4 regions of the Serratia sp. NA_13 genome follow, and region 1 is predicted to be linked to each of the others. Evidence: predicted binding sites of a transcription regulator. Region 1 holds the regulator's gene; each other region holds the start of a gene.
The links. The regulator LexA, encoded in region 1, represses DNA repair genes until DNA is damaged. The targets are predictions, from matches to a motif close to TNCTGTATGTACATACAGNA.

Region 2: umuD (translesion error-prone DNA polymerase V autoproteolytic subunit) is a predicted target of LexA. The motif match lies at 3,734-3,753, and genes of this name have one in related genera.
Region 3: uvrB (excinuclease ABC subunit UvrB) is a predicted target of LexA. The motif match lies at 2,963-2,982, and genes of this name have one in related genera.
Region 4: dinB (DNA polymerase IV) is a predicted target of LexA. The motif match lies at 5,676-5,695, and genes of this name have one in related genera.

What each region holds. Positions count from the first base shown of each region.
Region 1 is NZ_JBQZFV010000005.1:52,684-60,291, reverse strand. Features, by position in the region: gene dusA (tRNA dihydrouridine(20/20a) synthase DusA) at 1-975, opposite strand, end outside; gene ACUTSU_RS10060 (hypothetical protein) at 1,181-1,408, shown strand; gene zur (zinc uptake transcriptional repressor Zur) at 1,635-2,147, shown strand; gene ACUTSU_RS10050 (CsbD family protein) at 2,257-2,466, opposite strand; gene dinF (MATE family efflux transporter DinF) at 2,750-4,114, opposite strand; gene lexA (transcriptional repressor LexA) at 4,407-5,015, opposite strand; gene ACUTSU_RS10035 (diacylglycerol kinase) at 5,138-5,506, opposite strand; gene plsB (glycerol-3-phosphate 1-O-acyltransferase PlsB) at 5,656-7,608, shown strand, end outside.
Region 2 is NZ_JBQZFV010000001.1:522,975-530,582, reverse strand. Features, by position in the region: gene zntB (zinc transporter ZntB) at 1-213, shown strand, start outside; gene ACUTSU_RS02405 (VOC family protein) at 432-830, opposite strand; gene ttcA (tRNA 2-thiocytidine(32) synthetase TtcA) at 970-1,902, opposite strand; gene umuC (translesion error-prone DNA polymerase V subunit UmuC) at 2,029-3,297, opposite strand; gene umuD (translesion error-prone DNA polymerase V autoproteolytic subunit) at 3,297-3,719, opposite strand; partial or broken gene ACUTSU_RS02385 (alginate lyase family protein) at 4,026-4,337, shown strand; gene nifJ (pyruvate:ferredoxin (flavodoxin) oxidoreductase) at 4,363-7,608, opposite strand, start outside.
Region 3 is NZ_JBQZFV010000002.1:426,887-434,494, forward strand. Features, by position in the region: gene bioC (malonyl-ACP O-methyltransferase BioC) at 1-539, shown strand, start outside; gene bioD (dethiobiotin synthase) at 532-1,206, shown strand; gene ACUTSU_RS05605 (ATP-binding cassette domain-containing protein) at 1,244-1,954, opposite strand; gene uvrB (excinuclease ABC subunit UvrB) at 3,093-5,105, shown strand; gene ACUTSU_RS05615 (VF530 family protein) at 5,263-5,520, shown strand; gene yvcK (uridine diphosphate-N-acetylglucosamine-binding protein YvcK) at 5,525-6,442, opposite strand; molybdenum cofactor riboswitch at 6,703-6,845, shown strand; gene moaA (GTP 3',8-cyclase MoaA) at 6,835-7,608, shown strand, end outside.
Region 4 is NZ_JBQZFV010000002.1:64,754-72,361, forward strand. Features, by position in the region: gene ACUTSU_RS03790 (Na(+)-translocating NADH-quinone reductase subunit C) at 1-700, shown strand, start outside; gene ACUTSU_RS03795 (NADH:ubiquinone reductase (Na(+)-transporting) subunit D) at 693-1,322, shown strand; gene nqrE (NADH:ubiquinone reductase (Na(+)-transporting) subunit E) at 1,329-1,925, shown strand; gene nqrF (NADH:ubiquinone reductase (Na(+)-transporting) subunit F) at 1,941-3,164, shown strand; gene ACUTSU_RS03810 (FAD:protein FMN transferase) at 3,165-4,193, shown strand; gene nqrM ((Na+)-NQR maturation NqrM) at 4,204-4,431, shown strand; gene ACUTSU_RS03820 (glycerophosphodiester phosphodiesterase family protein) at 4,629-5,513, opposite strand; gene dinB (DNA polymerase IV) at 5,710-6,771, shown strand; gene pepD (beta-Ala-His dipeptidase) at 6,812-7,608, opposite strand, start outside.

The DNA.
Region 1 (7,608 bases):
CAGTGCTTGTTCAACCACGCGCGTATCGGCCCCTGGCTTATGGGCATTTTCGCTCAGGTGACGGCGCCACTGACGCGCCCCCGGCACGCCCTGGAACAGGCCCAGAATATGGCGGGTAATATGGCCCAAATAGGTACCGTTCGACAGTTCGCGTTCGATGTAAGGATACAGCGCCTCAATAATCGCCACGCTGTCCATCACCTCAGTCTGGCGGCCAAACAGTTCACTGTCGACCCGCGCCAGAATTCCCGGGTTCTGATAGGCTTCACGCCCCATCATTACGCCGTCCAGATGCTGCAGATGCTGCTTCGCCTCTTCCAAAGTTTTCACCCCGCCATTAATGGCAAGAGTCAGTTCTGGGAAATCACGTTTTAGCTGATAGACACGCGGATAATCCAGCGGTGGCACTTCGCGGTTCTCTTTCGGGCTCAGGCCCGACAGCCAGGCTTTGCGCGCATGAATAGTAAACATATCGCACTCGCCGCGGCCAGCAACGGTGGCGATAAAATCACACAGAAACTCATAGCTGTCCTGGTCGTCAATGCCGATACGGGTTTTCACCGTCACCGGGATCGACACCACGTCACGCATCGCCTTGATGCAGTCGGCAACCAGCGTTGCCTGCCCCATCAGACAGGCACCGAACATGCCGTTCTGCACCCGATCTGACGGACAACCGACGTTAAGATTAATCTCGTCGTAGCCGCGCTGCTCAGCCAATTTGGCACAGTGCGCCAACGCAGCTGGATCGCTGCCGCCCAATTGCAGCGCCACCGGATGTTCTTCTTCGCTGTAGGCCAGATAGTCGCCCTTGCCGTGGATAATCGCGCCGGTAGTCACCATTTCGGTGTACAGCAGCGTGTCTTTGGTCAGCAGGCGGTGGAAGTAACGGCAATGACGATCGGTCCAGTCGAGCATCGGCGCGATGGAGAAACGATTGGCGGCGTATTTTGAAGCGTTGTTGTCTGTCGTCATGCTGGGTTACTGGCTACCTGATTCTGTCTGGTTTCAACGAACGGCGTACTGCCGCAAACGCCTATTATAACGACAATCGACAGCGTTGGGAAAACCACTGTACCGCCCGGTTAAAAAAGTCCTCGAAAAAACGAATAAAAAAGCGTGGTCAGGTGTTCTCTCAACACGGGTGCAGTTGTGCACCTTTATCAATGAGGAAACAACCATGAACAGTTTCGTTAAACGCCTGCTGCCAGTCATTGCCGGTTCTCTGCTGTTCTCCGGTGCGGCCCTGGCGATGGGCGGTGACAGTCGGCGTAGCCTGATCGCCGCCGCCGTTGGTTTTCTGGCACCGGCATCGCAGGCGATCGCGCCTATTAAGCGAGCGTCGCCAGGGGATGAACGCGGTCTACTGGGCCGATGGCCGTCATGGTTTTATGCTGATTGGGCATAATCCTGCGCCGGAAATGGCCGCGTTGGCAGAGCGCTTTCAACGCTCACTTGCCGGCTAAGGATCCACTGCCTCCGGCTCTCGAAGTGTGAACATCGTCACGCTAGTGACGGACGGCAGACGGCAAACCAGTCGATTAGTGCGCCATATCAGAGGAAAAGGGGCCGACTCTCGGCGATTTGACTGAAGCATGGTAAAATCGGCTTTTTTACGTACCGGGAAATTTGCCATGAACTCAAGCACCCAGGAAAAGCTGCTGGCGCAGGCTGAACAACTCTGTCAGCAACGCAATGTGCGTCTGACACCGCAGCGGCTGGAAGTGTTACGCCTGATGGCACAGCAGCCCGGTGCCATCAGCGCTTACGATCTGCTGGATCTGCTGCGCGTCGCCGAACCTCAGGCCAAACCACCGACGGTGTACCGAGCACTGGATTTCCTGCTGGAACAAGGCTTTATTCACCGGGTGGAGTCAGCCAACAGCTACGTGCTGTGCCATCACTTCGAACAGCCGACGCATACTTCCGCGTTGTTTATCTGCGATCGCTGTGGTCAGGTGACCGAACGCACTACCGAAGGGGTCGAAGAGACACTGCAGAAACTGGCGAAGGAGTCTGGTTTTGTTCTGCGCCATAACGTGGTGGAGGCGCATGGCCTGTGTGCGGGGTGCGTTGAGGTAGAAGCCTGTGACAGCAAGCATGACTGCGGCGAACACGATCACAGCATCGCCATCAAGAAGAAATAGGTTGGGTTTTCAGGTACTTCCTTGTACCTGCAGGTTTAGCGTCAAGGGGATAAAAACGCCGGACCTTTAAAAGGTAGCTTGTGGCCGCAATCCGCTGCGGCCCAGCGCGCTACCAACGATACTTGTTGTGGTCTTCCCAGGATTTAACTTCTTTCTCGGCCGCCTCTTTCTGGTAGCCGTAACGTTCCTGAATTTTACCGACAAGCTGTTCACGTTTCCCTTCAATGACCGTCAGATCGTCATCGGTCAGCTTGCCCCACTTTTCCTTCACTTTCCCTTTAAACTGCTTCCAGTTACCGTCGGCTTGATCTTTGTTCATAACCTCTCCGTTACCTGTGATTAGTCAGTTTTAAACGCCTGTGGCCGGACTTAACTGAGTAATTATTTCGGTCAATTGACCTGAATAAAAGGATTGTCAGTTCCAATTCATTCCGCCAGCCACATGATTAACTATAGCTACAGATAGCGAAAAAAATAAAAACTCAGGATAAAAATTCACAAAAACAATAAAACACAGTAAAAACACCAAAATAACAGCAAGTAAGCGGAAACAATTTCGCTCAAGAAAATGTAACTTAATATGAATTAAAATATAAATAAAACTAATGATTAATCATTTTTGATTGCGCCACATCCGCTGCAAACCAGGTCCCTCGCACCCTGTGGCAATGCCAAATCCACCCGAGAGCAAGACCACGTAACGCAAGAAATACCGCCAACGCCAGCCACAATCCATGGTTGCCTAATACAGGCAAGGTAAACAGCGTCAGCCCATAACCGGCGGCGGCTACTGCCATGCTGTTACGCATTTCTGCGCCGCGGGTGGCCCCAATAAACATGCCGTCCAACAAATAGCACCATACTCCCACCAATGGCAGCACTACCTGCCACGGCAGATAGTGGCTCGCCAGCGCGCGCAGTTCCGGTAAAGAGGTCAACGCCGCTATAATTTGCGGCCCGGCAACGGCATAGAGCAGCCCAAAGCCCAACGCCACCAGACAGGCTTGCCGACAAGCCGCACGCCATACTTTGCGCAGTTGGCTATCGTCACGGGCTCCATAGGCATGCCCCGAATGCGCCTCTACCGCGTAGGCAAAACCGTCCAGCGCATAAGCGGTGAAGGTCAGCAAATTCATCAGCACCGCATTGACCGCGACCACCTCGCCACCAAGCCGGGCACCGAAGATGGTCAGCGAGGCAAAACACAGTTGCAGCAGCAATGAACGCAGCATAATGTCGCGATTCAACGCCAGCAGACGCCGCAAATTACCGCGCCAGGCTTGGCGCAGCATCGGCACAGAAATGCCGCGTATGCGCATCACGCGCCAGGCCAGCCATAATCCCAACAGCAGCGTGGCATATTCAGAAATGGCAGTCGCCGTAGCGGCCCCCTGCACGTTCCAGCCCAGTCCCATCACCAGCCAGATATCCAATACGATATTCAACAGGTTGCCGACAATCAGCAGGATCACCGGTGCGCGCACATATTGCACCCCGAGCAACCAACCCAGGATAACCATATTGGCCAGTGCCGCCGGGGCACTCAGCCAACGGATCTCGAGGAATAAGCGAGCCTGTTCCAGCACCGTCCCATCGCCACCGACGATTCTTAGTGCCAACTCAATCAGCGGATAGCGCAGTAACACAATCGCCGCCCCAGCCAACACTGCCAGCAGCAACGGCTGCATAAAGGCTCGTGCCAGACCCTGCGGATTTTGCGCCCCCAACGCCTGTGCGGTCAGCCCGGTGGTACTCATACGCAGAAACAGCAACAGCATAAACAGGAAGCTGGTCGCCATGGAGCCAACCGCTACGCCCCCCAGATAGGTAGGGCTGTCGAGGTGGCCGATCACTGCGGTATCCACCAGCCCAAGCAGCGGCACGGTGATATTGGAGAAAATCATGGGCAGCGCAAGGCGCCACAGGGCTTTATCGGTATCGCTGGTGAAGGCAGAAAGCAGGCGCATAGTGAAATGTTCCCGTGTATACCCGTCATCTTTCAAGTTGCAGTGTTGTTATCTGCACTCAGTTATGTGGCCCGTCCATGGGCCACACCCCTTTGGGGCCGCTGCGAGCAGCATTCAAATCTGCTCCCGGCAGATTTGTCACCCCAGTTACTTACCTGAGTAAGCGCCTGGGGATGAGCGAGTTGGCCGCTTAGCTGCAACTTGAAAGCTATAGGGTATATAGTGAATCAGATATGACATCGCCCCAGAGCTGGGGCGACTTGAATCAGAGGACGATGTTTAGGCGCGAGGATTAAACCCAGTCGCCATTGCGGATCACACCGACCGCCAGACCTTCAATGGTGAAATTCTGCTGACGCAGATCGACCACAATCGGCTGGAATTCACTGTTTTCCGGCAACAGCTCAACCACGTTACCGTGCTTTTTCAGGCGTTTGACCGTGACTTCATCTTCAATGCGTGCCACAACCACCTGGCCATTACGCACGTCCTGAGTTTTATGCACTGCCAGCAGATCGCCGTCGAGAATACCGATGTCACGCATTGACATGCCGTTGACCCGCAGCAGGAAATCTGCGCTCGGTTTGAACAGGGAAGGATCGACCTTGTAGTGCCCTTCGATATGCTGTTGCGCCAGCAGCGGCTCACCGGCGGCGACACGGCCAATCAGCGGTAAACCCTCTTCATCTTCCATCAGCAGGCGAATGCCGCGCGAAGCGCCGGAGATAATCTCGATAACGCCTTTACGCGCCAGCGCTTTCAGATGTTCTTCTGCGGCATTTGGCGAACGGAACCCCAGACGCATGGCGATCTCGGCGCGCGTTGGCGGCATGCCAGTGGACGAAATATGATCGCGAATCAGATCATAGACCTCTTGCTGTCTGGTAGTTAGTGCTTTCATTCCGCCCCCCTGTTTGTTTATACAGTCTTGCTGTGAGTATATACAGGTAACTGCAGCTTGGGAACCGAAGAGTGAATAAAAATCAGGGATTAGCGACACGGGTCGCAATGCAATGCCGCCACTCAGGCAAAGTGCTGCCACAGCACCGAACCCCAGACGAACAGCGCCAAAATAATCGCCAGTGAGACCGCCGCCGAGCCCATATCCTTTGCCCGACCGGAAAGCTCGTGATGCTCGGTCCCCACTCGATCGACAATCGCCTCAATCGCGCTGTTGAGTATTTCGACGATCATCACCAACAGCACAGATCCGATCAGTAAAATGCGCGCTATCGCACCTACGTCCAGCCAAATCGCCAGTATGATAGCCAGCACGGTCGCCACCAATTCCTGGCGGAATGCCGCTTCGTGCTGCCAGGCAGCGGAAAAGCCTTTATAAGAGTAGCCGGCGGCTTTAATAATACGGGTCAGGCCGGTTGCTTGGTTTGCCATGTTTTTGAGTGCCTTTAGCAGAGATAAGTCATAATTAAACAGTCTAGGCCAGGAAACTCTCCCGGCTCACGGTTTTCCAACACCACAGATCTGCTACCCGGTTTCTGGTATGCTTGCGGCGCATTGCTAACAAGAGGCTTCACGTTGTTATGTCAGGTTGGCGTAAAATTTATTATAAACTATTGAATTTACCACTTAAACTGTTGGTAAGAAGTAAGGTTATCCCTTCAGATCCGGTCACGGAGTTAGGGTTGGATCCCTCACGGCCGATTTTGTATGTTTTACCTTATAATTCCAAGGCGGATTTGCTGACGCTGCGCACCCAGTGCCTGGCGCAAGATCTGCCCGATCCCCTCGATCCGCTGGAGATAGACGGCACCGTGCTGCCAAGCCACGTGTTTATTCACGACGGGCCGCGCGTATTCCGCTACTACACGCCGAAAGAAGAGTCGGTAAAGCTGTTCCACGACTATCTGGATCTGCACCGCAGTAATCCGGATCTCGACATTCAGATGCTGCCGGTTTCGGTGATGTTCGGCCGCTCTCCAGGGCGCGAAGGTCATGGTACCCCACATCTGCGTCTGCTGAACGGCGTGCAGAAATTCTTCGCCGTGCTGTGGCTCGGCCGCGACAGCTTTGTCCGTTTTTCCAATACCGTTTCGCTACGCCGCATGGCCACCGAGCACGGTACGGACAAAATCATTGCGCAGAAACTGGCTCGCGTAGCACGCATGCACTTCTCGCGTCAGCGTCTGGCCGCCGTCGGCCCAAGCCTACCTGCCCGTCAGGACCTGTTCAACAAGTTGTTGGCGTCCAAGGCGATCGAAAAAGCGGTCGAAGACGAAGCGCGCAGCAAGAAAATCTCCCACGAAAAAGCCCAGCAGAACGCCATTGCGCTGATGGAAGAGATCGCTGCCGACTTCTCTTACGAGACGGTGCGCCTTTCCGATCGCGTGCTGAGCTGGACCTGGAACCGATTGTATCAAGGCATCAACGTCACTAACGCCGAACGCGTGCGTCAGTTGGCGCAGGACGGGCACGAGATTGTTTATGTGCCCTGCCACCGCAGCCACATGGACTACCTGCTGCTGTCCTACGTGCTGTATCACCAGGGGCTGGTCCCGCCGCACATTGCTGCCGGTATCAATCTCAACTTCTGGCCGGCTGGGCCGATTTTCCGTCGCCTGGGTGCTTTCTTTATTCGCCGTACTTTCAAAGGCAACAAGCTGTACTCGACGGTATTCCGTGAATACCTCGGCGAGCTGTTTACCCGCGGTTACTCGGTGGAATACTTTGTTGAAGGCGGCCGTTCCCGCACCGGACGTTTGCTGGAGCCGAAGACCGGCACCCTGTCGATGACCATTCAGGCGATGCTGCGCGGCGGTAGCCGTCCTATCACCCTGGTGCCGATTTACATCGGTTACGAACACGTAATGGAAGTGGGCACCTACGCCAAAGAGTTGCGTGGCGCGACCAAGGAAAAAGAGAGCCTGCTGCAGATGCTGCGCGGCCTGCGTAAGCTGCGCAATCTCGGCCAAGGTTACGTCAACTTCGGTGATCCACTGCCGTTGACCGCTTATCTGAACCAGAATGTGCCACAGTGGCGCGAATCCATTGACCCGATCGAAGCCCAGCGCCCAAGCTGGTTAACGCCGACGGTCAACGATTTGGCGGCCAAGATTATGGTGCGTATCAACAATGCCGCCGCCGCCAACGCCATGAACCTGTGTTCCACGGCGCTGCTGGCCTCACGTCAGCGTTCGCTGACCCGTGAGCAGTTGCTTGAGCAGTTGGAGTGCTACCTGCAACTGATGCGCAATGTGCCTTATGCCGGTGACGTTACCGTACCCACCCAGACGCCGGATGAGCTGCTGGACCACGCGCTGAACATGAACAAGTTCGAAGTGGAGAAGGATAACATCGGCGATATCATCATCCTGCCGCGTGAGCAGGCGGTGTTGATGACCTATTACCGTAACAATATCCATCATCTGCTGGTTCTGCCGTCGCTGATCGCCACTATTGTGATGCATCACCGCCGGGTATCGCGCGCCGAACTTCTACGGCAGATTGGCCTGATTTACCCGATGCTGAAGGCCGAG
Region 2 (7,608 bases), on a different contig from region 1:
GTAATGGCCGATGCCATGAACCGCCGCACCTACACCATGTCATTATTGGCGATGGTGTTTTTGCCGACGACCTTTTTGACCGGGTTGTTCGGCGTCAACCTGGGCGGTATTCCCGGCGGCGGTAATCCTTTTGGTTTTGCTACGTTTTGCCTGACGCTGACCGGATTGGTGTTTGGTCTGGGCTGGTGGCTGAAGAGACGCCGCTGGCTGTAGCCAAAAAAACGTTGATAACCCGGTTAACATTGAGCGATATCAACTTTTGCCGGGGGGAAATGGGGCATGATCTATCTCGCAGGTGAATGCAACGTCAAGCGATGGGCGTTGTGCTCCATAATTGTCTTACTTTCTTATATTTAGAATTACTGTATAGCATATTGATTCATACGATGCCGGTTTAATCACCGGCATTTTTTTGTCTGTAATTTGCCCCATCAGACTGCACTCTCATCCCAGAAACTGGCCTCGATCTTATGTCCGTCCAGATCCCGAACAAAGCAGCCATAATAGGCTTCGCCATAGTGTGGTCGTGAACCGGGGGCGCCTTCATCTGTCGCACCGGCCTGCAGCGCCTGACGGTAAAAATCATCGACCTGCTGTTTGCTGGTGGCGAAAAAACCCACGTGCACACCATTGCCGGTAGTGGCCGGTTTACCGTCGATTGGCGCCTGTAACCAGAACTCCGGATAGTCACGTCCATAGCCAATGGCACCAGGGTGTTCCAACACCCGTCGGCAACCTAATGCGGCAAGAGTGCGATCGTAGAAGTCGGCTGCGGCGTCAAAATGATTGCTGCCGAGCGAAACGTGAGACAAGCAAGGGGTGATGTTCATCGGTAATCTCCAGTGACTGTATAAAAACACAGTACAGGATAAAAACGGCACTGTCCGATGAATTCTGCTGAAATTGCGAGCGGGATCAAAAACTGATGAAGGGAAATTTCCGCCCACCACGTGTGGGCGGAATAACGAGTTACTTGATTTCGAGTACGTCCAAACGTACCGGGGCGGCGTCATCTGCATCCTCCGGTTGCCAGCCGATCGGCTGCATCGGAATATCTTCACGGTCAAAGGCCAGATCGCCACCGTCCACCACTTCGCTGCCGTGGTGAATTCCTTTGAAATCAAAAAGGTTGTAGTCGCTCAGGTGCGAAGGCACTACGTTTTGCATCGCGCTGAACATGGTTTCCAGACGGCCCGGGTAACGTTTATCCCAGTCGCGCAGCATGTCGCCAATGACCTGACGTTGCAGGTTAGGCTGCGAGCCGCACAGGTTGCACGGAATAATCGGGAAGCCTTTGGCAACCGAGAAACGCTCAATGTCTTTTTCACGGCAATAAGCCAGCGGGCGAATAACCACGTGTTTGCCATCGTCGCTCATCAGCTTGGGTGGCATGCCTTTCAGCTTGCCGCCGTAGAACATGTTGAGGAACAGCGTCTGCAGAATGTCATCACGGTGGTGACCAAGGGCAATTTTGGTAGCCCCCAGCTCGGTAGCGGTGCGGTAAAGGATACCGCGGCGCAGGCGTGAACACAGTGAGCAGGTGGTTTTACCCTCAGGGATCTTGTCCTTGACGATGCTGTAGGTGTTTTCCTCAACAATCTGGTATTCCACCCCCAGGCTTTCCAGATAGGCCGGCAGAATATGCTCGGGGAAACCGGGCTGTTTCTGATCGAGGTTGACCGCAACCAGCGAGAAATTGACCGGGGCGCTTTGCTGCAGGTTGCGCAAAATCTCCAGCATGGTGTAGCTGTCTTTGCCGCCGGACAGGCAAACCATGATGCGGTCGCCTTCCTCAATCATGTTGAAATCGGCGATCGCCTGGCCCACGTTACGACGCAGGCGCTTTTGCAATTTGTTCAGATTGTATTGCTCTTTTTGACTAACTGTTTGTTGTTCTGACATTTAAATCGTGCTCGTTCTCAATTGGGGGCACTATGGGCATAAAGTTTTAGGCAGCGAGTTTAGCATTCTATGGACTGCTTGGGTATTTCATCCATTCGCCCGGAGAGCAAAGGCGGTTTGTTTACCTCAGTACACGCGGGCACGCGGCAAATCTGCCACCCGCGTGGTGTAAGCAGGAGAGAGAAACTCACGTTTCATTGACCATGTCTGTTGGTTTCCTTGCCCGGCAAACCAGACCCCGGCATGCCTGGACTGATTGATTTTATCCAACGCGGCCATCAAGCGTTCGCTGTTGGGGCGTGGCTGATACTCATCGAACAGGTCTGGCTGAGCAACGCCTTGCGAGTAAAAGTCCTGCAGCATAATGCCGGCTTTTAGATAGCGGTGACCGGGTTGCCAAATCTTGTCAAGACATCGAGTCGCGGCGGCGATGATGTCGCGCGTATCCTGCGTTGGGGTACTGAGCCTGATGCTCGCGGTGTTGCCGTAATATTTTTCGTTGACCGAAAAGGGGCTGGTTTTAACCCATGCATTGATATTCCGACAATACTGATGTTCTGCACGCAGTTTCTCTGCCGCTCGGGATGCGTGCATACAGATCGCCTGATGCATATCCTGGTATTCAGTGACGCGTTCGCCAAATGATCTGCTGCAAATGATCTGCTGTTTGGTTGGGGCAAACTCCTCGAGTGACAAGCAGGGTTCACCACGCAGTTCACGCACTGTGCGCTCAATCACCACGCTGAAATGCTTGCGGATCATCGTGGTACTTGCGTCCGCCAGCTGCAGGGCGCTTTCGATCCCCATATTTTGCAGCTCTTTGGTTATGCGGCGTCCGATACCCCAGACTTCTGCCGCCGGTACTCTCTCCATTAATTTTCGCTGCCGCTCCTGGTTGGAAAGGTCAACCACGCCTTGGGTCTGACTCCATTTTTTCGCCGCGTAGTTCGCCAGCTTTGCCAGCGTCTTGGTCTGGGCAATACCGACGCCGACGGTGAGGCCAGTGCATTGTAAAACGCGGGCGCGAACCTGGTGCCCAAACGTGGCCAAATCGACACAGTTTTGTACCCCGGCAAGCTCAAGGAAGCTTTCGTCGATAGAGTAAATTTCGGTCCGGGGCGCCATTTCTTCGAGCACGGCCATCACTCGCATCGACATATCGGCGTACAGCTCGTAGTTGCTGCTGAATGCGATACCCCCGGCACGCTCAAAGCTGTGTTTTATCTTGAAATAGGGCGCGCCTGTTTTCAGGCCCAGGGCCTTCGCCTCTTTGCTCTGTGCCACCACGCAGCCGTCGTTGTTCGACAGCACAACTATCGGCCGACCACGCAGGTCCGGACGCCACAGCGTTTCACAACTTGCATAGAAGTTGTTTACATCGGCCAGGGCGTACATTATTTCAGCCTGGTGATGGTTGAAACCACCACGCCGACGATGTCCAATTCTGCACCATCATCCGAGAGTGGTATCGGCCTGAATGTCGGGTTCATCGGCTCAAGCTGTTTGACAGGACGAAGACACAGTCGCTTAACCGTGAACTCGCCTGCGATGCTGGCAATCACGATATCGCCGTGACAGGCACCAATGCTTCGATCGACCACCAGCATGGATCCATCGGTGATCCCGGCTTCGATCATGCTTTCACCTGAGGCGATCAGGAAGTAAGTTGCCGAAGGGTGGCTAATGCAGTACTCATTGAGGTCGATCCGCGCGTGTATGTAGTCTTGTGCGGGGCTGGGAAAGCCCGCCGGGACGTTATCGGCGTAAAGCGGAATGAACTGTTTCTCTGGGGTTGGCGTGGGGAAAAAGTGTTTCATGGCGCATTTCTCTTTACTGTTTTTATATACAGTATAATCGAGTTTTAGCCATTACAACCATAAAGAAAGTCAGGGGCGAGATGATCCACAGCTATCCCCTTGTTGGGCAAGATGATCCTCTCGGAAAATTTTTAGGGTGTGGTTTGCAGAGCCGAATGTAGCGGTGTTTTTACGCTCGGAAACGTTTTTTATCAGCCGGGAAACACAAAACCGGGCAGGATAATCTCAATCACCTCTGATGATAATGGGGAACCCGTTTGATGATCCGCATCTGCCTGCAGGCTGGCCTGTTGTTTTGCCTGACGTCGCTGGCCGCCGAGCGGAGGCAAGCATGACTATCTGAGCTTGGGGGCTTATTGGTGGCCGGATGCGAGCAAAGCCAACGGGCTGCCCTGGGTCCGCCGCGATGGACAGGTGAATCCGGCCAGTAAGAATGAGCAAAGTGACGATGTGCGTTTGGCGGAGTTCACCCAGTGGGTTCAGAGGCTGGCACTGGCGGGATATTTCTCCGGTCAACGGCGCTATAGCGATCGGGCGATGGAATTGATCCGTACCTGGTTTATTAACCCATCAACGCAGATGAATCCTAACCTCAACGACGCTCAGGGCATCCCGGGGCGCGAACCAGTCGCGCCCCGATGACTTACTCGGCGGAGGATTTTTCCCCTTTGCCGGCCAGCAGGCTGAGGAAGTCGTACTTCTCTTTCAGCTCTTTCTCTGCGGCCTGATACAGCGCGCTGGCCATCTCCGGCTGCTGTGAGTTCAGGCGGCGGAAGCGCTGTTCTTTCAGCAGCGTTTCGGTCAGGTTGCTGTTTGGCGGCCGGGAGTCCAGCGCCAGCGCAGGTTTGCCCTCATCGGTGCGGCGTGGATCGAAGCGGTACAGCGGCCAGAAACCGGTGGCGGTCAACTGCTTCATCTGGTCGTGACTGAGCGCCAGATCGTAACCGTGCTCTTCGCAGGGGCTGTAGGCGATAATCAGTGATGGACCCGGATAGGCCTCGGCTTCCTGAATCGCTTTCACCGTCTGATTGAGCTGGGCACCCAGCGAGATTTGCGCCACGTACACATGGCCGTACATCATCATGCTGACGCCCAGATCCTTACGCGCCTTGCGCTTGCCGTGTTCACCGAACTTGGTGACAGCGCCCAGCGGGGTAGCTTTCGACTGTTGGCCACCGGTGTTGGAGTAACATTGAGTATCCAGCACCAGTACGTTGACGTTCTCGGTCAGACTGAGGACGTGATCCAACCCACCAAACCCAATGTCGTAAGCCCAGCCATCGCCGCCAATCAGCCAGATGGACTTATCCACCAGATAATCGGCGTCGGTTGCCAGTTGGCGTGCATCGCTGCCTTCGATTTTTTCCAACAGGCCGCGCAGTTCAGCGATCTGCAGGCGGCGCGGTTCCGGTGCAATATCTTCCATTTTCAGGGCATTAACCAATGGTGTCGGCAACTGCGGTGCCAGCGTGTTCAACAGGCGTAATACGCGGCTGCGGTGTTGGTCGACAGTCAGGCGGAAGCCCAGACCGAATTCGGCGTTGTCCTCAAACAGCGAGTTGGCCCAGGCCGGGCCGCGCCCTTCGGCATTGGTGGTGTAAGGTGTGGTGGGCAGGTTGCCGCCGTAAATGGATGAGCAACCCGTGGCATTGGCAATCAGCAGCCGGTCGCCATAAAGCTGGGTCAACAGTTTGATATACGGCGTTTCGCCGCAGCCGGAACAGGCGCCGGAGTATTCGAACAACGGTGAAATCAACTGTGAGGTACGAATATCGATCCGCTCGAGCTGTGCCGGGTCGATCTCCGGCAGTTGCAGGAAGAAGTCGTAGTGCTCTTTTTCCACTGCCAGATGCTCCAGCCGTGGCGCCATGTTGATGGCCTTGATGTCCGGATCCTGGCGGTCTTTCGCCGGACACACCTCAACGCACAGGTTGCAACCGGTACAGTCTTCCGGCGCCACCTGCAGCACATATTTCTGACCGCGCATATCTCGCGCTTTTACATCCAGCGATTGCAGCGAGGCAGGGGCATGTTCCATCGCATCCGGCTGAACCACTTTGGCGCGAATGGCGGAATGCGGACAAGCGGCAACGCAGTGGTTGCACTGGGTGCACAGATCCGGCTGCCAGATGGGGACCGCTTCGGCGATATTGCGTTTTTCCCACTGAGTGGTGCCCACTGGCCAGGTGCCGTCCGGCGGGAAGGCGGACACTGGCAATGCATCGCCCAATCCGGCCAGCATCGTAGCGGTGACGGTTTTGACAAAGTCAGGCGCGGCGTCGGACACCACCGGCGGTCGCATTGGGCTGCTGTCGTCTATCGGCTGCAGTGGGATCTCAATCAGTGCATCGAGCGTAGCGGCCAGTGCCTGCCAGTTGCGTTCAACAATATCCTGCCCCTTGCTGCTGTAGCTGCGGGCAATGGCGTCTCGCAATTGCTGCAGGGCCACATCGCCCGGCAGGATCTGGGTCAGGTGGAAAAACGCCATCTGCATCACGGTATTGATGCGCGCGCCAAGTCGGCATTCACGCGCCAGTTTGGCGGCGTTGATGATGTAAAATCGTGCCTGGCGCTGTTGCAGCACCGCCTGCACTTCCTGCGGCAGTCGCGACCAGGCCTCTTCAGCACCGTACGGGGTATTGAGCAGGAAAATGCCGCCGGGTTTCAGGCGCTCCGCCATCTGGTAGGTATCGATAAACTGCAATTGGTGACAGCCGACAAAGTCAGCGCGACTGACCAGATAGGCCGAGTTAATCGGCTGCTCACTGACGCGCAGATGCGACACCGTCAGGCCACCGGCCTTTTTCGAGTCGTAGACAAAATAGCCCTGTGCGTACAGCGGCGTGCTGTTGCCGATGATTTTGATGTTGTTTTTGGTGGCGGAAACCGACCCGTCGCTGCCCAAACCGTAGAATAACGCCTCCAGTGAGGCACGCTGTGGGAGGGTCTCTTCACTGAGGGGCAGGGAAAGGCCGGTCACATCGTCAAAAATACCGACGGTAAAACGCGGACGCGGTTTGTCCAGCGTCAGTTCTTTAAATACCGCCAACGCGCAGTCTGGCCCAAATTCTTTTGAGGACAACCCATAACGGCCACCGATCACCTTTGGCATGCTGGCGCGTTCACCCCGGCTGAAGGCTTCGGCCAGCGCGGTCATCACGTCCAGATACAGCGGTTCCGCCAGCGCGCCTGGCTCCTTGGTGCGATCCAATACGGCGATTTTGGTTGCGCTTTCCGGCAGTACGCTGAGCAGGTGTTGCGCGGAAAATGGCCGGAACAGCCGTACTTTCAGCACACCGACTTTTTCGCCGCGAGTCAGCAGGGCGTCGATCGCTTCTTCGCAGGTCCCGATAGCGGACCCCATAAGGATCACTACGCGTTCGGCTTGCGGATGGCCATAATATTCAAAAGGCTGATATGCCCGGCCGGTGATCTGGGCAAACTTGTCCATCGCATCAATCACGTGCTGGCCGGCACCGTCGTACCAGGGATTGGTGGCTTCACGCGATTGGAAGTAGGTATCCGGGTTGGCGGAGGTACCGCGCACCACGGGATGGTCTGGCGACAACGCGCGGCTGCGGTGCGCATCAATTGCCTCCTGCGGTAGCATCTGGCGCAGGGCATCATCACTCAGCGGGACGATTTTGTTGATTTCATGCGAGGTGCGGAAACCATCAAAAAAGTGAATAAACGGCAGGCGACTGTTGAGGCTTGCCGTTTGAGAAATCAACGCAAAGTCCTGCGCTTCCTGCACGTTACTGGCGCACAGCATGGCGCAGCCGGTCTGGCGGACTGCCATCACGTCGGAATGGTCGCCGAAAATCGACAGCGCGTGCGTGGCGATGGTACGTGCGGCGACGTGCAGGACAAACGGCGTCAGTTCGCCGGC
Region 3 (7,608 bases), on a different contig from region 1:
CACCGGGCATGCTGGCATTTGCCCGTCAGCAGCAGGCGGCGGATCATTATCTGCTGGGGGATATTGAGAATGTGCCCTTGCCCGACGCCGCCGTGGATATCAGCTTCAGCAGCCTGGTGGTGCAATGGTGCAGCGACCTGCCGCGAGCGCTGTCGGAGCTATATCGGGTCACCCGGCCCGGCGGGGTGATCCTGTTTTCTACGTTGGCACAAGGATCGCTGGGCGAACTGGGCGACGCCTGGCAGCAGGTGGACGGCGAGCGTCATGTGAATGATTTTCTGCCGCTGACGCAGATTAGCGCCGCCTGCGCCGACTACCGTCACCAGTTGGAAGTGGAGTGGCAAACTCTGAATTACCCGGATGTGATGGCGCTGATGCGATCGCTCAAGGGGATTGGGGCGACCCATTTGCACCAAGGGCGTGATGCCGGGCTGCTGTCACGCCGACGGCTTGCGGCCTTGCAGGCGGCTTACCCCCGCCAGCGCGGGCAGTTTCCGCTCAGTTATCATTTGGTTTATGGAGTGATTTATCGTGATTAAGCGTTGGTTTGTCACCGGCACCGATACCGAAGTGGGTAAAACCGTGGCCAGCAGTGCCTTGTTGCAGGCCGCCAATCTGGCAGGCTACCGTACTGTAGGTTATAAACCGGTGGCTTCCGGCAGCGAGATGACCGCCGAAGGCTTGCGCAACGGCGATGCGCTGGCGCTCCAGGCTAACGGCTCGGTTGCGCTAAGTTACCAGGAGGTAAACCCTTACGTTTTCGCCGAACCGACTTCACCGCATATTGTCAGCGCCGATGAAGGGCTGCCGATAGAACTGGCCCAGCTTTCCGCCGGGCTACGCCATCTGGAGCAAAAGGCCGATTGGCTGCTGGTCGAAGGCGCCGGGGGGTGGTTTACGCCGCTTTCGGAACAGCATACTTTTGCCGACTGGGTACAGCAGGAGCAACTGCCGGTGATTTTGGTGGTGGGCATCAAGCTGGGTTGCATTAACCATGCGCTGCTGACTGCACAGGCTATCAAACAGGCGGGATTGTCGTTGGTTGGTTGGATCGCCAATGACGTCAGCCTTCCGGGCCGTCGCCATCAGGAATATCTGGCCACGCTGCGCCGTATGCTGCCTGCGCCTTTGCTCGGTGAAATCCCCCATCTGGCCGAACCCGAACGGCAGACTTTGGGGCACTATCTGGATTTAAGCGTTTTATAAATGAACGGGGGGAAGCATTGTCCCCCAGTTCACAGCCTCAAACTGCCAGATAGGCATTAATCAATTCCTCGTCCAACTGTTCCAGCGTGCCATCTGCTACGCTGCGTCCCTGATCCATCAGACAGAAACGGTCCGCCACCCGACGAACAAACGGCAGCTTGTGCTCCACCAGCAGGATGGTCATACCCAGCTCGCGGTTAAGCTTGCGGATCACGTTGCCGATATCTGCGGCGATCGTTGGCTGTACACCGCTGGTGGGTTCATCGAGGATCAACAACTCAGGCTCCAACACCAGGGCGCGACCAATCGCTAGTTGTTGTTGTTCGCCGTCACACAAATCCCCGGCTCTGCGGCTGCGCATCTCTCTCAGGTTGGGGAACAGGTGATAAATTAAAGGCGGAATGCGGCGGTTTTTATCGCGGCCGGCCATCAGCGCTACCTGCAGGTTTTCCTCTACGCTGAGCTGCGAAAAGATTTGCCGCCCTTGCGGCACATAGCTGATCCCTAGCGCGGTGCGGGTTTCCACCGGTTGTTGCAGCAGGTTTTGTGGTGGTTCATCCGCCAACTGCCAGGTCATGCTGCCACTGACCACCGGCAAATGGCCCATGATGCAGTTCACCAGCGTGGTCTTGCCCACGCCGTTACGACCGATCAGCACTGTGCACTGGCCGCGCGGCAACTCCAGATTGATGTCCCACAGGGTATGGGTTTGCCCGTAAAACTGATTCACTGACCTTAAACTCAACATCTAGCATTCTCCTCAAAGAATCGTATTCCACTCCTTACTACCGTTTTCGCAGTAGCGGTTTCTTTCCCGAGTGTTTTAATGTCCAGAATAAAGTGCTGAATGACTGCCTTTTACCAGGCAGTTTAAATTCGGGTAAAACAAGTGACACATAGGCAAAAATCGCAGTTATTTTCGGCTTGTCCGCGCTCTTTAGTCTTTATCGAGTAAAGAGCGGTTGTGTTACTCCCGTCGTGCCGCGAAATGACAGCGGATCATTCCGCCATTACGGCCCGGATATTTATCCCGAACGTACTTTTGCCGCCCAAAGGTAATGCAACCCTTGGGCCAACTTTATAAAACCGCGGAAAACAGGATTGTTATTGCCTTGTTAACGGTTTTGCGCGCCAGGGCAGGTATGGCGGACCAAGTGAAAATAGCGGGGAAAGTTAACGCGGACAATTTTTGCACTCTTCCAGTGCTGCGAAGAATGCTTATGGTGCAAACTATTTCGCCGGTTGCAGCAAGATGCATCAGGTGACGGCAACAATGAGATAAATCCGTTTTTGGCAATGGGGCTTTTTAGCATTAATCGGCATAACCAAAGCGATATTATTGTGAAAAAATAACTAAAAAAGCCATCTTGGCGGGCAGAAACGGCAAAAAGCGTTCTTTCTGCAACTCCCAGCCGGGGCGGGGTGGTGAGAGTTATCCACTATTCCTGTGGATAACCTTGTGCATTAGATTTAGAAAACCGGTTTAAAGCGAGAGCGGACGCGGGTTGTGTTCGCTTTGTCCGCAATCTCGTCTTTTTTATAAAATTATTAATTATCAATATATTAACTAAAATCAAGCGGCTGATGTATCGATGAAGTTTCTATGTATGATTTTTGGCCGCAGTGCTATCAATAAGTTAATTCGTGACGGATTTTGGGGATAAATCTGTTATTGACAATAAAAATGTCACGCGGCTGTAACCCCTACGGTGCATTCAGCCTGATTTGACGCACGCTAAAGCGACGAATCGCTTGAAGCTGGTTTTATATCCAGTATCATGGGCACTGGCAAAAATCGCCGGGGCTTTCCATAATTAGAGGCCATTCATCGAGCATTAGCTCTATGGCCGCCTGAGCGCGCACATCTCCACAGGGTAGCCAAGTCCATGAGTAAAGTTTTCAAACTGCATTCCGAATTCAAGCCGGCCGGCGATCAGCCGCAGGCCATCAGCAAACTGGAAGAGGGCCTGGAAGACGGTCTGGCACACCAGACGCTGCTGGGCGTCACCGGTTCGGGCAAGACATTTACCGTCGCCAATGTGATAGCCGATCTGAACCGGCCCACTATGGTGCTGGCACCTAACAAAACGCTGGCGGCGCAGTTGTACGGCGAAATGAAAGAGTTCTTTCCCGAGAATGCGGTCGAGTATTTTGTTTCTTACTACGACTACTACCAACCGGAAGCCTACGTACCCAGCTCCGACACCTTTATCGAAAAAGACGCCGCGGTGAACGAACACATCGAACAAATGCGTCTTTCCGCGACGAAAGCCTTGCTGGAGCGCCGCGATGTGATCGTGGTGGCATCGGTATCGGCGATCTACGGTCTGGGCGATCCTGATCTGTATCTGAAGATGATGCTGCACCTGACCAAGGGCATGATCATCGATCAGCGTTCGATCCTGCGCCGTTTGGCGGAGCTGCAATATGCCCGTAACGATCAGGCCTTCCAGCGAGCGACCTTCCGCGTGCGTGGCGAGGTGATCGACGTCTTCCCGGCTGAGTCTGACGAACTGGCGCTGCGCATTGAACTGTTTGATGAAGAGGTCGAGCGGCTTTCGCTGTTTGATCCTTTGACTGGGCAGATCGAGCAGGTGGTGCAGCGCTTCACTATTTATCCGAAGTCGCACTACGTGACGCCGCGTGAGCGGATCCTGCAGGCGATGGAAGAGATCAAAGTGGATCTGGCCGAACGGCGCAAGGTGCTGTTGGCCAATAACAAGCTGCTGGAAGAACAGCGTCTGACGCAGCGCACCCAGTTTGATCTGGAGATGATGAACGAACTGGGCTACTGCTCCGGCATTGAAAACTACTCGCGCTACCTGTCCGGACGTAAAGAGGGTGAGCCACCGCCGACGCTGTTTGATTATTTACCGGCGGATGGCCTGCTGGTGGTAGATGAATCCCACGTCACCATTCCGCAAATCGGCGCTATGTACAAGGGCGACCGTTCGCGTAAAGAGACGCTGGTGGAATACGGTTTCCGCCTGCCGTCGGCGCTGGACAACCGTCCGATGCGTTTTGAAGAGTTCGAGGCATTAGCACCACAGACGATCTACGTGTCTGCCACGCCGGGCAAATATGAGCTGGAGAAGTCCGGCGACGATATTATCGATCAGGTGGTGCGCCCTACCGGCTTGCTGGATCCACTAATAGAAGTCAGGCCGGTGACCACTCAGGTGGATGACCTGCTGTCTGAAATTCGCAAGCGGGTGGCAATCAACGAGCGCGTACTGGTCACTACCCTGACCAAACGCATGGCGGAAGACCTGACCGAATATCTCGAAGAGCACGGCGAACGGGTACGTTATCTGCACTCGGACATCGATACCGTGGAACGGGTCGAAATCATTCGTGATCTGCGCCTGGGCGAGTTTGACGTGCTGGTGGGTATCAACCTGTTGCGTGAGGGGCTGGACATGCCTGAGGTGTCGCTGGTGGCGATTCTGGACGCGGATAAAGAAGGCTTCCTGCGCTCCGAACGTTCGTTAATCCAGACCATTGGCCGTGCGGCACGTAATCTCAATGGTAAAGCGATCCTCTACGGTGACAGAATTACCGACTCTATGGCCAGGGCGATTAGCGAGACCGAACGCCGTCGCGCCAAACAGCAGGCGTTCAACGAAGAAAATGGCATTGTACCGCAGGGCCTGAACAAGAAAGTTTCCGATGTTCTGCAGTTGGGCAAACCGGGCAATCGCGGCAAGGGCCGAGGGAAGGGCAAGGCGGCGGAAAACGTCGGGCAATACCAAAACCTCACGCCAAAAGCCCTGGATCAAAAAATCCGCGAGCTGGAAGCGCAGATGTATACCCACGCACAGAACCTGGAGTTCGAGTTGGCGGCGGGCTTGCGTGACGAGATACACCAGTTGCGTGAGCAGTTTATCGCCATTTCTTAAGGCACAGAGACACCAGAGGGTGTTTCAAGGAAATACCCAATGGATTTCGAGTTGCAGCCAACAACGCTGCAGTTTGAAAGACAAAGGGTATAAATTTCTTGTCGCCTCCGCCAAAGCTGATTATGGTGTGTGGCCATTTGACTACTGCGAGCCACACATGACCCAACACCAGTCCAAAGACCCGATGCACGGCGTCACTCTGGAACAACTTTTGAATAAACTGGTGGAGAACTACGGCTGGTCAGGGCTGGCCGAACGCATTCGCATCAACTGCTTCAGCAGCGATCCCAGCATTAAATCCAGCCTGAAATTTCTGCGCCGCACGCCGTGGGCGCGCAAGCAGGTAGAAGATCTTTATATCGATATGGTCGAGAAGGCCGCCAGCGATAATCCGTGGTTGCGCGGCGGCCAGTAAAGCCTTAACCGCGGGCACCCAGCTCGATCAATGCCTGATCCAGCGCCTGGCGTAGCAACTGACGGTCGTGGCGGTAAGGGATATCCGCCGCTTCCAGCGGTTGTTTAATCACTACCCGATCCTGTACTTCGCTGGCATCGACCGCCGGACCAACAATCAGCGCGTCGATCATCTGGCGGCCAATTTTCTCCTCCATCAGCTCCAGCTTGTTCTTCAGCGTCAAGGCGGCTGCCGCGACGCTCAGTTCGCGCCCCAGATTGCCGATATAAATCATATTGGCGCTGCTGCGGCGCAAGGCCTGCGTCAGGTCATCGAGCAGCAGCAGCGGCATGAGGCTGGTCAGGAAGCTGCCTGGCCCAATCAGGATCACATCGGCCTGCGCAATGGCATCCAGCGCCTCTCGCGTGGCGTTGACGCGCGGTGACAGCATCAGTTCCTGCGGCATGTCAGTCAGTTGATCGACGTTCACTTCACCATAGACGTGGTTGCCTTCATGGTCGTGTGCCATCAGATCCACCGGCTGCTCAGACATTGGGATCAGCGCCGCGTCGACCTTCAGCAAGCTGCGTACCAAATTGATCGCTTCCAGTGGGCGCACGCTGAGATGATCCAACGCCTTCAGCATCAGGTTACCGAGGTTATGCCCCGAGAGTTCGCCATTGCCGCTAAAGCGGTACTCGAACATCGCCGAGGCCACGCTCGGTTCGGTGATCAACTGATTCAAACAGTTACGGGTATCGCCCCAGGCAATGCCGCCTTCCGAGCGGCGAATACGGCCAGTGGAACCGCCGTTATCGGTGGTGGTGACAATACCGGTTAAACGGGATCCTAAAGACGACAGGGAAGACATCACGCGGCCAAGACCATGGCCACCACCTAATGCCACCACCCGATCGAGATCGGCCAGGGTACGATTACGCATAAATTTCCTTACAAAGGGGCTTAACTGCCCGCATAAAGTAGCGGATTTGGCGTAAAAACGCGAAAAAGAGTGTGATTTGCGTGATTCTGGTCAATTCGTCTGCGTAAAGGACGTTTATCATGGTTTACCTGATTTGGAAGCGCGTAAAAACGCTGTATACAAAAATATATAGCGAGATTGGGCGTTGGCTATCGCCTTTGTTTAGCGCTAGAATTCTGATGAAAACCACGGTTTCGTTCCGGCTACTCAGTCTGCGGGAACTGAAACCAAAACTCCTAGCCTCTGGGCCTACGTTGTTCTTGAGAACAATATGGCGCTTGGGCCGTGGCGAAGTCAGCCACCAGGGTGCAGAGTGGAAACGCTCGCATCTCCCGACTTTGGAAGGTGTTATGGTGCCGCAACTCATTGATGCTTATGAGCGCAAGTTCTATTACTTGCGCCTGTCGATCACCGACGTGTGTAACTTTCGTTGCACCTATTGCCTGCCGGATGGCTATCGCCCTAACGGCAGTCCGAAAACCTTCTTGTCACTCGATGAGATCCGCCGGGTTAGCCGTGCCTTCGCCGAGCTGGGCACCGAAAAGGTGCGCCTGACCGGCGGTGAGCCTTCGCTGCGTCGCGATTTTACCGAGATCATTGCCGCCGTGCGTGAAAACCCGGCCGTTCGCCAGCTTGCCGTGACCACCAATGGCTACCGTCTGGCGCGCGACGTTGCCGCCTGGCGTGACGCCGGCCTGACGGCGATTAACGTCAGCGTCGACAGTCTGGACCCCCGTCAATTTCACGCCATTACCGGCCAGGACAAATTCCGCCAGGTGATGGAGGGCATCGATGCCGCCTTTACCGCCGGGTTCAGCAAGGTCAAGGTCAATGCGGTGCTGATGCGTGACGTTAACCATCAGCAACTGGGCGCTTTCCTGCACTGGATAAAAGACCGTCCGATCCAACTGCGTTTTATCGAACTGATGGAAACCGGCGAGGGTGGCGACCTGTTCCGCAAACACCACGTGTCTGGCGAAGTGATCCGTTCGCAACTGGAACAGCAAGGTTGGCAACTGCAACCGCGCGGCCGCAGCGACGGCCCGGCGCAGGTGTTCAGCCACCCGGATTACCAGGGCGAAGTGGGTTTAATCATGCCGTACGAAAAAGATTTCTGCGCCAGCTGC
Region 4 (7,608 bases), on a different contig from region 1:
CGTCGGCCTGAAGTCCAAACAGCAGGAACAGAAGCTGCTCGACAAACAGCGCAATATTCTCGACGTGGCCGGTTTGCTGCAGCCGAAAATGGAAGGCGAGCAGGTCAAGGCGCTGTTCACCCAACGTATCGAACCGCACCTGCTGGACTTGAACAGCGGTGAGTTTGTCACCGGCAAGGCGACGGCGTTTGATCTGGCTGCGGCGCTGCGTGATGACGCCAAAAGCGTAGCGCTACCGGCGGCTGACGATCCTGCCGGCATCAAGCGCCGCAGCAACCAGGCGGAAATCTACCTTGTGCGGGACGACAGCGGTGCGGTCAACAAAATCGTACTGCCGGTCTACGGTACCGGCCTGTGGTCGATGATGTACGCCTTTGTGGCGCTGGATAGCGACGGCAATACGGTGAAGGGCATCACTTACTACCAGCAGGGGGAAACTCCGGGGCTGGGCGGTGAGGTCGAAAATGCCAGCTGGCGCCAGCAGTGGATCGGTAAAAAGCTGTTTGATGACAGCGGCAAACCGGCGATCCGCGTGGTGAAAGGCGGGGCACGTCAGGGGGATGAACATGGGGTGGATGGCTTGTCCGGAGCCACGCTGACCTCCAACGGCGTGCAGCATACTTTTGACTTCTGGTTGGGCGAGCACGGCTTTGGCCCGTTCCTGCAAAAAGTTCGTGAAGGAGCGCTGAAAAATGGCTGATTCCAAAGAGATTAAACGGGTCCTTTTAGGACCGCTGTTCGACAACAACCCGATTGCTTTGCAGGTGCTGGGTGTCTGTTCCGCGCTGGCGGTGACCACCAAGCTGGAAACGGCGGTGGTGATGACCATCGCGGTGACGCTGGTTACTGCGTTCTCCAGCTTCTTTATTTCGCTGATCCGTCACCATATCCCGAACAGCGTGCGCATCATTGTGCAGATGGCGATTATCGCCTCGTTGGTGATTGTGGTCGATCAGTTGCTGCGCGCCTATGCGTTCGAGATCTCCAAGCAACTGTCGGTGTTTGTCGGCCTGATCATCACCAACTGTATCGTGATGGGGCGCGCCGAGGCGTACGCCATGAAGTCACCGCCGATCGAGAGCTTTATGGACGGTATCGGTAACGGCTTGGGCTACGGGGTGATCTTGGTGTTGGTCGGTTTCCTGCGTGAGCTGTTCGGTTCCGGCAAGCTGTTTGGCATTCCGGTATTGGAAACGGTGCAGAACGGCGGCTGGTATCAACCGAACGGCCTGTTCCTGCTGGCACCGAGCGCGTTCTTTATCATCGGCCTGCTGATTTGGGCGCTACGCACCCTGAAACCAGCGCAGATCGAAAAGGAGTAATGGCCGATGGAACATTATATCAGCCTGTTTGTACGCGCGGTGTTCGTTGAGAACATGGCGTTGGCGTTCTTCCTGGGGATGTGTACCTTCCTGGCGGTATCGAAGAAAGTATCGACGGCCTTTGGTTTGGGCATCGCGGTGACCTTGGTACTCGGGATCTCCGTGCCGGTGAACAACCTTGTCTACAACCTGATCCTGCGCGACGGTGCGCTGGTGGAAGGCGTTGATCTGAGCTTCCTCAACTTCATTACCTTTATCGGCGTAATTGCGGCGCTGGTGCAGATTCTGGAGATGATCCTCGATCGCTTCTTCCCGTCGCTGTACAACGCACTCGGCATTTTCCTGCCGCTGATCACCGTGAACTGCGCCATCTTTGGCGGCGTCTCCTTCATGGTGCAACGTGACTACAACTTTGCCGAATCGGTGGTGTACGGCTTCGGCTCCGGCACCGGCTGGATGTTGGCGATTGTCGCAATGGCGGGGATCCGGGAAAAACTCAAGTATGCCAATGTCCCCGCAGGGTTGCGTGGCCTGGGCATTACCTTTATCACCACCGGGCTGATGGCGTTGGGCTTTATGTCCTTCTCCGGTGTTCAGTTGTAAAGGCGGGAAGAATTTATGGAAATTATTTTAGGTGTCGCGATGTTTACCGGCATCGTTATGGTGCTGGTGTTGCTTATCTTGTTTGCCAAATCCAAGCTGGTGAACACCGGTGACATTGCGGTGGAAGTAAACGGCGATTTGGACAAGAGCTTTACCGCTCCGGCGGGTGACAAGCTGCTGAATATGCTGTCCAGCCAGGGGATCTTCGTTTCGTCCGCCTGCGGTGGCGGTGGTTCTTGCGGCCAATGCCGGGTGGTGATCAAAGAGGGCGGTGGCGATATTCTGCCGACCGAACTGTCACACATCAACAAACGTGAAGCGAAAGAGGGCTGCCGCCTGGCTTGCCAGGTTAACGTGAAGCAGAACCTGAAAATCGAGCTGCCGGAAGAGATCTTTGGTGTGAAGAAGTGGGAATGCGAGGTTATCTCCAATGATAACAAAGCCACTTTTATCAAAGAGCTCAAGTTGAAAATCCCTGACGGGGAAGACGTGCCGTTCCGCGCCGGTGGTTTTATCCAGATCGAAGCGCCGGTACACGACATCAGCTATGCCGATTTTGACGTGCCGGACGAATACCGTGGTGACTGGGACAAGTTCAACCTGTTCCGTTACCGCTCGGTAGTGGATGAAACCACGGTGCGCGCCTACTCGATGGCCAACTATCCGGACGAAAAGGGCATTATTATGCTCAACGTGCGTATTGCCACGCCGCCGCCGCGCGATCCTGACGTGCCGCCGGGCATCATGTCCTCTTATATCTGGTCGTTAAAAGCCGGTGACAAGGTGACGATCTCCGGGCCGTTCGGCGAGTTCTTTGCCAAGGATACCGACGCGGAAATGATCTTCATCGGCGGCGGTGCCGGTATGGCACCGATGCGTTCGCACATCTTTGACCAGCTCAACCGCCTGAAGTCGAAGCGTAAAATCACCTTCTGGTACGGTGCGCGTTCACTGCGTGAAATGTTCTATGAGGACGATTTCAATCGGTTGCAGGAAGAGAACGAGAACTTCACCTGGCATGTAGCGCTCTCCGATCCGCAGCCTGAGGATAACTGGACGGGTTACACCGGCTTTATCCATAATGTTCTGTTAGAGAACTATCTGCGGAACCACCCGGCGCCGGAAGACTGCGAGTTTTACATGTGTGGTCCACCAATGATGAACGCTGCGGTGATCAAGATGCTGAAAGACCTGGGTGTCGAAGACGAAAATATCATGCTTGATGACTTTGGTGGCTAAATGCGCGCATGGGCAATGAAGGGGTTAATGACGACGGTGGCGCTCAGCGCCACCCTGTTATTGACCGGCTGCGGGCCGGAGCAGGTCAATCTCGATGGCAAAACCATGGGGACTTCTTATTCTGTCCGTTATGTCACCGGTGACGACACGCCGTCTGCCGCCAAAATTCAGGCGGAGATCGACAAACGGCTGGAATTGGTGAATGACCAGATGTCCACCTACCGGCCAGGCTCTGAACTGAGCCGCTTCAACGCCAGCCGCGTGATAGATAAACCCTTCCCGGTATCGGCAGCGACCACCGAGGTGGTGCTGGAAGCACTGCGCATTAACCGCGTCACCGACGGCGCGCTGGACGTGACCGTCGGGCCACTGGTTAATCTGTGGGGCTTCGGCCCGGAAGGGCGACTGGACAAGGTGCCGAGCGCTGCCGAACTGGAGCGCCGCCGCGCCTGGACCGGTATCGACAAGCTGTCGGTGCAGGGCAACGCATTGGTAAAGAGCATCCCTGAGCTGTATGTCGATCTCTCTTCGATTGCCAAGGGCTACGGGGTGGATGTGATTGCCCAGTATCTGCAATCGCAGCAGATTAAGAACTACATGGTGGATATTGGCGGCGAAGTCCGTACTCGCGGCCACAATGGTGAGAAAAAACCGTGGCGTATCGCCATTGAACGGCCGACGGCCGGCATGGAGCAGAAGGCGCAACTGGTGATCCAGCCGGGCGAGATGTCGATCGCCACTTCGGGGGATTATCGCAACTACTTCGAACAGGGCGGCGTGCGTTATTCGCATACCATAGATCCGGTTACCGGCAAGCCGATCCATCACCATCTGGTATCGGTGACGGTGCTGAGCCCGACCTGTATGGCTGCCGACGGTCTGTCGACCGGGTTGAACGTATTGGGGCCGGAGCGTGGCATGGCGTTGGCGAACCTGATGGGGATCCCGGTGTTTATGATTGTGAAAACTGCCAAAGGTTTTGAAGAGCGCTACTCCGAGGCGTTCAAACCCTATTTGAACAAGAGCTAGTGAGGTCGCTATGTTGACAGTATTTGTCGCCAGCTTCGTGCTGTTTCTGCTGATTGTCGGCGGGATGTCGCTGGGTTACGTGTTCAAGCGTAAAAGCCTGCAGGGCAGCTGCGGCGGCATTACGGCGTTGGGGATGGATAAAGTCTGTGACTGTCCTGAACCCTGCGATGCGCGGAAAAAGCGTCTGGAAAAAGAGGCGTTGCGCCAGAAACAGTTGGAAAAACACCGGATCATCTGAATAACAGGGGCGCATGCAGCGCCCCTTAGGTTGCTGACAAAGCAGGAAAAAGCGTGGTTTTTCCTGCTTTGTGGTGAGCAGCCGAAAATCAATAAATTGATTTTCCTGATTTTTATTTATCGGCCTCGACTCGCTCTGGGCAGGAATGAGGTTTGTCATCAGTCTGAGGGGCGCATGCAGCGCCCCTTTTTTATCGGTTATTTTGCCTTAACAAAGCTCTTTGCTTCGGCCGGTGAGTTGACCATCACTCCGTCCACGCCTAACGCCACCGCCTGCTGGTATTCCGCCGGTGAGTTGATGCCGAACAGAATGATGTGCGCTGGCCCTGGTGAGCGGAAGCAGTCGATCGATTCTTTATCCCAGGTCAGAAACGCCTTGGAGCGCCCTTCACCCAGGGTAAATTTCTCCACCACTTCCACTTCACGCTTTAGTTCCAGCCCGTACCAGCGCGGTTGCTGATGGCTTGGTTTCAACTCACACAGGTGCGATAGGCTGATATTCGCCAGCAGGTCGCGGGTTTTATCGCGGGTTTCAAAACGCTTAATTGCCAGTGGCAGCGCTTGCAGATATTTGGTATCGGTGGAGTACACGCGGGTGCGGTTCAGGCTGTTGGTTTTTTCCAGCGTTGCCAGCAGGGCTTTGCCGAACTGGGCCGGGTCTGCGTCTGGGGATTTGATATCCAGATAGAAGTTAACCTTGGGGAAGGCATTGAGGGTCTCATCCAAACGAGGAATGCCAATGCCTTTCCCCCGGAACGGGTAGGTTTCACTTTTGGTGAATGACCAACCGGCATCAACTTTCGCCAGTTGTGCAGCGGTAAAGGCGGAGACCAGCCCCTGCTGATTGGTTAGCGCTTTCAGATCGGAAGGGCGGTAAAGCACGATCACACCGTCTTTGGATTCCTGCAGAGTGATCCAGATGGCGTCAGCGCCATTTTTCAGCGCGGTTTCAATCGCGACGCGGGTATTTTCAGGAGCGTCGGCAGTACCACCACGGTGAGCGATAATGGCGGGAGCTGCGGTAGCGGCAAGGGATATCAGGGATAGGGCTGAAGCTAACAAATAGACCGATAATGATTTCATGTAGGGCACCATCCTGTGCGTAGAGTTATTGTTATCAGTAACAGCGGTGGTTAATTTGCCATAGCGTACTATTGAAAAATTACGCTTTTTTAACAAATCGAAGATAATTGGGTGAAAGCCTGTTTTCACCGAGTCGAGCCGGGGCTTGAGCTTTCCATTTTTGACTGTATACTTATACAGTATTATTGGAGGCGCGATGCGTAAAATCATTCATGTCGATATGGACTGCTTCTTCGCAGCGGTAGAAATGCGCGACGATCCCAGCCTGCGCGATATTCCGTTGGCGATCGGCGGCAGTGCCGACCGGCGTGGGGTGATCAGCACCGCCAACTATCCTGCGCGTCGCTATGGCGTACACAGTGCGATGTCGACGGCGATGGCACTCAAGCTTTGCCCGCACCTTAAGCTGTTGCCCGGCCGTATGGCGGCGTATAAGGAAGCTTCGCAGCATATCCGCGAAATATTCGCCCGTTACACCCCATTGATTGAACCACTGTCGCTGGATGAAGCCTATCTGGACGTGACGGACTGCAGCCAGTGCAACGGCTCGGCGACGTTGATCGCCGAGCAAATCCGCCAGACTATCTCCGACGAACTCAACCTCACCGCTTCTGCCGGTATCGCGCCGATCAAGTTCCTCGCCAAAATTGCCTCAGAGCTGAATAAGCCGAACGGACAATACGTCATCACCCCGGCACAGGTGCCAGGTTTTTTACAGCAGTTACCGCTGAGTAAAATCCCCGGCGTGGGCAAAGTGACCGCCAAACGGCTGGAGGAAGTGGGGCTGATCACCTGCGCCGATGTACAGCAGTATGACCTGGCGGCGCTGTTAAAGCGTTTCGGCAAATTTGGCCGGGTACTATGGGAGCGTTGTCAGGGGATCGATCTGCGTGAAGTTTCGCCAGAGCGGTTGCGTAAATCGGTGGGGGTGGAGCGCACGCTGGCGGAAGATATCCATGACTGGGAAGACTGCGAAGCGCTGATCGTCGACAAACTCTATCCCGAGCTGGAACTGCGGTTGCGTAAGGTGAAACCGGATCTGCACATCGCCCGGCAAGGGGTAAAACTGAAGTTTCAGGATTTCCAGCAAACGACGCAGGAACACGTTTGGCCGGTACTGAATAAAGACGATTTGATCAACGTGGCGCGGCAGGTATGGCGTGAGCGGCGTGAAGGTCGCGGGGTGCGACTGGTCGGGTTGCACGTGACGTTACTGGATCCGCAACTGGAGCGGCAACTGTTGCTACCCTGGGAATAACAAAGGCGCAAATATTTGCGCCTTGGGTTTATCTGGAATATTACGCGCGTTCCGGGATCGCTTTCAGCAGCGCCGTCAGCAGTTTCCAGTACAGGCCCACGCTTTCGATATGCACCTGTTCATCCGGCGAGTGTGGCCCGGTGATGGTTGGCCCAATCGATACCATATCCATGTTCGGGTACGGCTTTTTGAACAGACCGCATTCCAGACCGGCGTGGATCACCATGATGTTCGGCGTCTTGTTGAACAGATCCTGATAAATCTCGCGCACCAGATGCATCACCGGTGAGTCCGCGTCTGGCTGCCAGCCTGGGTAGCCGCCTTTTGGTGACACTTTGGCGTTGGCCAACTGTCCCAGAGCGGTCAGCATGCCGACCACGTAGTCTTTACCGCTGTCGATCAGCGAACGGATCAGACAGATGATTTCTGCTTCGCTGTCGCTGGTGGTGACCACGCCCACGTTCAGTGAGGTTTCCACTACGCCTTTCACCGCGTCGCTCATGCGGATCACACCGTTTGGCGTGCCATTGAGCAGCGCCACAAAACGTTGTTGGCTGTCGGCAGTCATCGCCTGAGAGGTGCTGGAGACAGGCTCCAACAGCACGGTGATGTTCTTCTCTTTGGCCGCCAGCTCATTTTGCAGGGTGGCCAGGAACGCCTGACTCAGCGTTTTCAGCGCATCGGCTTTCTCGGCCGGCACGGCAACCACTGCAGAGGCTTCACGCGGAATAGCATTGCGCAGCGTACCGCCGTTCAGGTCCAGCAGGCGCAGGTTCAGCTCGGCGCTACGGTCGAACAGGAAGCGTGCCAGCAGTTTGTTGGCGTTGCCCAACCCGA